3 regions of the Photobacterium sp. ABD4_091 genome follow, and region 2 is predicted to be linked to each of the others. Evidence: riboswitches for the same ligand, from Rfam matches in the RefSeq annotation. Region 2 holds a riboswitch; each other region holds the start of a gene.
The links. A riboswitch is a leader RNA that binds a small molecule or an ion and turns the genes downstream of it on or off. The one in region 2 is predicted to bind thiamine pyrophosphate.
Positions count from the first base shown of each region.

Region 1: another riboswitch for thiamine pyrophosphate. It lies ahead of thiD (bifunctional hydroxymethylpyrimidine kinase/phosphomethylpyrimidine kinase); the one in region 2 lies ahead of thiB (thiamine ABC transporter substrate binding subunit).
Region 3: another riboswitch for thiamine pyrophosphate. It lies ahead of thiC (phosphomethylpyrimidine synthase ThiC); the one in region 2 lies ahead of thiB (thiamine ABC transporter substrate binding subunit).

Region 1 is NZ_JBSWWQ010000002.1:987,890-990,154, reverse strand. It holds gene ACXAGQ_RS18900 (ABC transporter ATP-binding protein) at 1-130, opposite strand, end outside; gene thiD (bifunctional hydroxymethylpyrimidine kinase/phosphomethylpyrimidine kinase) at 205-1,032, opposite strand; TPP riboswitch at 1,108-1,206, opposite strand; gene ACXAGQ_RS18890 (PhnA domain-containing protein) at 1,405-1,977, opposite strand; gene ACXAGQ_RS18885 (hypothetical protein) at 2,222-2,265, shown strand, end outside.
Region 2 is NZ_JBSWWQ010000001.1:1,837,677-1,839,941, forward strand. It holds gene thiP (thiamine/thiamine pyrophosphate ABC transporter permease ThiP) at 1-202, opposite strand, end outside; gene thiB (thiamine ABC transporter substrate binding subunit) at 240-1,220, opposite strand; TPP riboswitch at 1,330-1,455, opposite strand; gene ACXAGQ_RS08605 (DUF547 domain-containing protein) at 1,607-2,265, opposite strand, start outside.
Region 3 is NZ_JBSWWQ010000001.1:1,565,566-1,567,830, reverse strand. It holds gene ACXAGQ_RS07305 (voltage-gated chloride channel family protein) at 1-1,055, shown strand, start outside; TPP riboswitch at 1,166-1,263, shown strand; gene thiC (phosphomethylpyrimidine synthase ThiC) at 1,382-2,265, shown strand, end outside.

The sequences.
Region 1 (2,265 bases), on a different contig from region 2:
TCTTGCCGCAACCGCTCTTACCTAGCAGGCAAGTCCATTTTCCTGCTGGTAGATCAAGGTTCAAGCGGTTAAACAAAGGAATATTGGCATCGTTATACTGAAGCATTAAATCTTCAATAGTCACGTCCATTCCTCTGGCAACGTATGAATTATTAACGGTGTTTGATGAAGGATTGCTATTCATCTGTTGTGTAGCTTCCATGCTTATTCTGGTTTGAAATGGCCTGCAAAGAAATGGTTCACTGGGCCGTGGCCTGAACCAATTTCTAACTCATCGGCATGCTCTATGGCTTTGGTGATGTAAGATTTGGCATGTTTTACAGCGTCTTGTAGTGGGTAATCCTGGGCGAGGAAAGAGGCCGTTGCTGCAGATAAGGTACAACCGGTTCCGTGGGTATTGCGGGTTGCAATCCGAGGCGTGCTCATGCGGATAACGTCACTTTCAAGGATCAGCAAGTCGGTGCTGAAGTCGTCTTTTTCCAGGTGCCCGCCTTTTAGCAAAATTGAGCGTGAGCCAACTTCACGCAATGCAGCAATCATATCTGTCATTTGCTGTTCAGTCTCAGGAAGAGCTGAGCCAATCAAAGCGGCCGCTTCAGGTAAGTTAGGGGTGATCACATCAGCAAGTGGCAATAGCTCTGACTTAAGCGTTGAGATAGCCTCTTGTTCAAGCAACAAATCACCACTGGTTGCCACCATTACGGGATCAATGACCAAGAACTTTGGCTGATATTGGCGAAGCTTTTTAGCCACCATGCGGATAATATTGGCATCGCTTAGCATTCCAATTTTGACGGCTTTTACATCTAGGTCAGTAAAAACAGCATCAAGTTGCAGTTCGACAAAAGCAGGGTCGATACCTAGGATACCAGTCACACCCTGGGTATTTTGTGCGGTTAGCGCTGTGATAACAGAACACGCATAGCCACCGGTTGCCGAAATGGCTTTGATATCGGCTTGGATACCTGCACCGCCACCGCTATCGGAGCCAGCAATAGTGAGGGTAATTGGAGTTATTGAAGAAATTGGCATAGCTACCTCTATGAAAGACGTAAGGTAGCCAATGTCATTGAACCTACTTCATCAAACCTATGGAGGGTGCGAGATAGGGCAATGCAGCTAGTTCCCTACGCCATTATTAAATGGATCAGGTTCAACGGGTCCCACTACATGTGGTCTCAGCACTAGGCTCCCCGACTAACGGACAAAATGTTGCTTATCTGGCCTATATTGCATATAGACCTAAAAAAATTGGTTTTCTGGCTTAAATGCCTGAAGATGAGGCTAATCTAAACATGTTTTTTTCGTTAGGGCAAACATGTTAGGAATAAAGTGAGGTGATGGATTAAGAAAAAAGCAGAACTTGAAGAATTGGCAGCCACAGGAGTGTGGCTGCCAGAAAAGTTACATCTTTTTGCAGTAAGCAGCAATAATAACCATGTTAGTACCAGCGGCTTTACCTGAAATATGCAGTGGGTTATCAGTTAGTCGGATACCACGAACCGCAGTGCCTTGTTTGATAACCAAGTTTGAGCCTTTCACAGGAAGGTCTTTGATGATTGTGACATTGTCACCGGCTTCAAGTGCTGTACCGTTGACATCAACAGTTTTAACAGCATCCAGTTCGGCAAGAGCGATGCCTTTTTCAGCCCACTCGATCATGTCATCTTCCATGTACATCATATCAAGTAGATCTTGTGCCCAAGTCTCAGAAGATAGGCGCTTAAGCAGGCGGTAAGCCATAACTTGAACTGCTGGCTCCTGGCTCCACATGCTGTCATTTAGGCAACGCCAATGGTTTTGATCCAATGCTTCAGCGTCTTCGATCTCTGTACGACAAGTGCCACATACCATTACACAGCTACCCGCTGTTTGGTCAGGAGAAGCAGGGACTTCGTAAACACTCAGACTGTCTTCTGATCCACATAGTTCACATTTTGCGCCAGAGCGCTCTTTAACGATTGATTCAATGCTCATAGGAATATTCCAAGGAAGTGTAATGCTGTACTCAATCATACAGGTAATTGTTCGGTTTATTATGCCATTTAATTCTGAGAAGAAAAGTAATGAAGATCAAGATCACATTATTATCACCATATGATGGCTAAAAAATATTCCAACTCACAATTTAAGTAAAAAATATGCAACAAAAATGTAGGATAAGTTGGTGGGTTGGGACTAAGCTCAAAGAGCCTAAGTCAGTACTTAGATAGGAATTAATATGAAAAAGGCACTTTTTTTACTCACCGCTTTAGCACTAATTGG
Region 2 (2,265 bases):
GCGCGTAGGCGACGGGAATGGCAGGTAGGGCACTCAGCAGGGTTGAGAGCAGAGCCTGGGTGAAAGAAAAACCTGTAATGTGACGTAGATAAGGATCATGCCAGAGCGAGGCAATATCGAGCTCGCTAGCTTCATTGACCAGGGCGGCTAGGGCGCTGACCACCAGGCAAAAAATGAGCCCGGCGGTGATCAGGCCGGGCATCAGTTGGGTGTTGCGTGTATTCAAAAGTGAGTGCCTACTACTTGGTCAAGGCTTGCTGCCACTCGCGAACCCAGCTTCGGCGCTGCTTGGCAACGTCTTCGGCTGAAAACTCCAGGGCTTTACTCGGCAGGGTAAGTAACTTGAACTCGGCTGGCTGGGCGACATCCGTTACCGGATACATCCAGTTACCCGTCGGGATCACCGACTGGAACTCAGGCGTTAGCATAAAGGCCAAGAATTGGTCGGCCAGGGCTTGGTTCGGGCTGCTTTTCAGTTTCGCAGCCACTTCCACCTGCATGTAATGGCCTTCGCTGAAGTCGGCGGCTTTGTATTTGTCGTCCTGCTCGGCGATCAGGTGATAGGCTGGCGAGGTGGTGTATGACAGCACCATATCGGACTCGCCTTTGAGGAACATGCTATAAGCCTCGGACCAACCTTTGGTGACAGTAACCGTTTTACCTGCCAGTTGCTGCCAGGCTTGTGGAGCCTTGTCGCCGTATACCGACTTCATCCACAGCATCAGGCCCTGGCCCGGCGTCGAGGTGCGCGGGTCTTGGTAGATGATGGACAGGTCGTCACGGTTGACCAGCTCATCCAAGCTTTTCGGTGGGTTTTCCAGCTTGGTGCTGTCATAGACAAAGGCAAAGTAGCCGTAGTCGTAAGGGACAAAGGTGGTATCGCTCCAGCCGTTCGGCAAGGTGAGCTTGCTGGTGTCCACTTGGTGCTCGGCCAGTAAGCCGGTTTTCTTGGCTTCGGCAATCAGGTTGTTATCGAGACCAAGCAATACGTCGGCCTTGGTACGTTTGCCTTCAAGGCGGATACGGTTGAGGATGGATACACCGTCATCCAATGCCACGAACTCCAAATTACACTCGCACTGCGCCTCAAACGCTTTCTCGATAGCAGGCCCAGGCCCCCAGTCGGAAGCAAAAGAGCTGTAGGTGTAAACCGTAAGGGTGTTGTCCGCAGCCAGTGCCGGCATGGCGGCCAACGTAACAAGTGGGAGTAATTTTTTCACTATGCGCTCCTGATGCTCTTGCGTCCGGCAAGAGGAAAAATAACCGTACGAGCGGCACAGGGTTGAGATGAAGGCCGGCGTCATGCCGGCTTTGCAAGATAAGAAGGCTTACCGTGGCGAACTCAATTCCTACGCCAGTACTAACTGGATCAGGTTCTGTGGGTTTTGCCGCAGCAATCTCAGCACTTGCAAGCAGGCTTGGTGGCCTAGGGCAAGCGCTCCCCAATGAGAACGCTTGTTATTGTAATGTGGCGGGATACAGGTTGCCAGCAGGAAGGCACTATTATACTAAATGCCCCTTTGCTAAAGGCTGCTATGCGAACGGCTCCTGTGCAAACGTCTCCTGTGCTAATAGCTCCATCGATGACGCCAGACAGTTGAGCAGGCTACTTGGCATTGTTGAGCGACCAGTTGTAGTCATAACTGACGTTACCAAGGGTAATTGATGATCCCTGGCGGTACTGGTTGATGTGTTTTTGCAGTTGGGCTGTAGAGCCGAAATCGCTGCCATACCAGTCATAAATCGAAGAAAGCTGGGTTTTATTGCCTTGAGGGTTGACGCCCTTGCGGCTGTTGATAAAGCGGGTGGCCGATTTTTCCAGTAAGTGCTCGGTGTTACTGGCAGTGAAAGCGTCGGGCTGGAGATCCGGGCAACCTAGGCTGGCACAGTTGACGACATAGTGAATGCGCGGATCGCGCCAGATCGGACGTAAAATCCGGTGCTCAATATCGTTGAGAGAAAGTGTCTTGCCGTTAATGGTGAGCACTTTCTCATCCCAAGGGCCAAAGCTGAAGAAGCCACCTAATTTGGTGATGGAAGAGACCGGGTAGTTATCGAGGATCAATTTGACTGTTTGGGCATTGTAGAGATTAACCCAGTAAGCAAACTGTTCGTTGCGGTTTAATTGGTGCGGGTTTAGCTTGGTCAGGTCGCGTAGGTACCTGTCCAGTTCGTACTTGTCGCCATCCGATACCCGACTGTAGCGAAACAAGGTTTGCTGGGGTTGGACGACCAGGTACTTATCGAGCAGGCGCTGCCAGCGGC
Region 3 (2,265 bases), 270 kb from region 2:
CTGTGATCACCCACCTGTTTGGTGGCTCGGCAGGTCGTGAAGGAACTGCAGTGCAAATCGGCGGGGCATCGACCCACTGGCTGGCTCGCAAGTTCAAACTCAATGAAGCGGATACCCGGCTGATTTTGATTGCCGGTGTAGCGGCAGGCTTTGGTGCCGTATTCGGCACGCCGCTAACAGGCGCTATCTTTGCCCTGGAAGTGCTAGCGATAGGCCGCCTGCGCTATGATGCAATTATCCCAGCTTTGTTTGCTGCTATCTTGGCTGATGTCGTTTGTTCAGCCTGGGGCGTGCACCATACCCACTACCGGATAGATTTCCTCGAAACCATTACCCTGTTTGAACATGCCGTCAAAGTAGACCTGCTGATGATCGCCAAGATTGTGATTGCTGCCGTGGCTTTTGGTTTGGCGGGATACCTGTTTGGTGAGCTGACTCACGCCTTTAAAGATATCTTCAAGGCGACACTCAAAAACCCGTATTTGATTGTGGTCGTCGGTGGCTTGATTGTTATCGGTGCGGTTCAGCTGATAGGTAACTACGATTACATAGGCTTGGGTGTTTATTCGAGCCGTGAAGGGGGAGTGAGTATCTTGACTGCCTTTCAGGAAGGGGGTGCCGAATGGTATAGCTGGTTGCTCAAATTGCTGCTGACGGCAGTTACCCTGGCTGCTGGCTACAAGGGCGGGGAGGTGACTCCGCTATTCTTCGTTGGGGCGACTTTGGGCAATACCATGGCATGGGTGCTGGGCGCGCCGGTCGACTTGTTTGCCGCCCTGGGCTTTCTTGCTGTTTTTGCGGCTGCGACCAACACACCGTTGGCTTGTACCATTATGGGGATCGAGCTTTTTGGCGCAGAGCACATGCTGTACTTTGCCATTGCGTGCTATACCGCTTACTACTTCAGTGGCCACACGGGCATTTACTCGTCGCAGCGAGTCGCGGTACCCAAGCTATTTGACTTGGATGGGGCTCCAAACATTGCCCATAAGCTTGGTGAGCTGAGGGAGACCCATTCGTCTCTGCTCAAGTCTCTTGTGAAGCGTTTCAAATAAATTTGTCGTGCTCAGTGATGTTATGCAAAAAGAGCAAGGTTTTTGCTGATTGAGGGTTAAATCTGGGGGATCTGCCTTGCCGAGGCCGACCCCCTTTCATATACTGCTAAATCAACTTGTCGGAGTGCCATTTGGCTGAGACCGCATTGCGGGATCCGTAGAACCTGATCAGGCTAATACCTGCGAAGGGAACAAGAGAGACTCTTCTGTATCACTGTATTCACAGTGGCAGTATCAGACGACACTATACACCCTACGTATAGCCTCTTGTTTACGCACCCATCCGCCAAGCAACTTCCCTGTTATGGACAAAAAAGGAAATTGCTATGTCGAATCGCAAACAAGCGAGACTGGAAGCGAAACAATTTATCGACTCACTAACCACCCAGGCTTACCCGAATTCGCGGAAAGTTTATGTCACTGGGAGCCGTGAAGATATCCGCGTACCGATGCGCGAGATTGCCCTGGCTGATAGCCTAGTTGGCGGTACCAAAGAATCCCCTGTTTTCGAGCCTAATGAACCGGTACGGGTCTATGACACCTCTGGTTTCTATACCGATCCTGAGCAGCCAGCTGATATTTATGCTGGCCTGCCTAAGCTCCGTGAAAGTTGGATTGAGGAGCGGGGGGATACTGAACTGCTGGACGAGCTAAGTTCTCAGTATTCCAAAGAGCGCTTAGCTGATGACACCCTTGATGAACTGAGGTTTGAACAACAGGCTCGCATTCGCTGTGCCAAGCCAGGCAAAAATGTCACCCAGCTTCATTATGCCCGCCAGGGGATCATCACGCCTGAGATGGAGTTTATTGCCATTCGCGAAAACATGGGGCGGGCGAAATACCGCGATGAGGTGCTAAACCAGCAGCATCCGGGAATGGCATTTGGTGCCAACCTGCCACAAGAAATCACCCCTGAATTTGTCCGCCAAGAAGTCGCTGAAGGCCGGGCTATTATCCCATCGAATATCAATCACCCTGAAACCGAGCCGATGATCATCGGCCGCAACTTCCTGGTCAAGGTCAACGCCAATATCGGTAACTCGTCAGTGAGCTCGTCGATTGAAGAGGAAGTAGAGAAGCTGGTGTGGTCAACCCGCTGGGGCGGCGATACCGTCATGGATCTCTCAACCGGCCGTAATATCCACGAAACCCGTGAATGGATCATCCGCAACAGCCCGGTACCGATCGGTACTGTGCCTATGTATCAGGC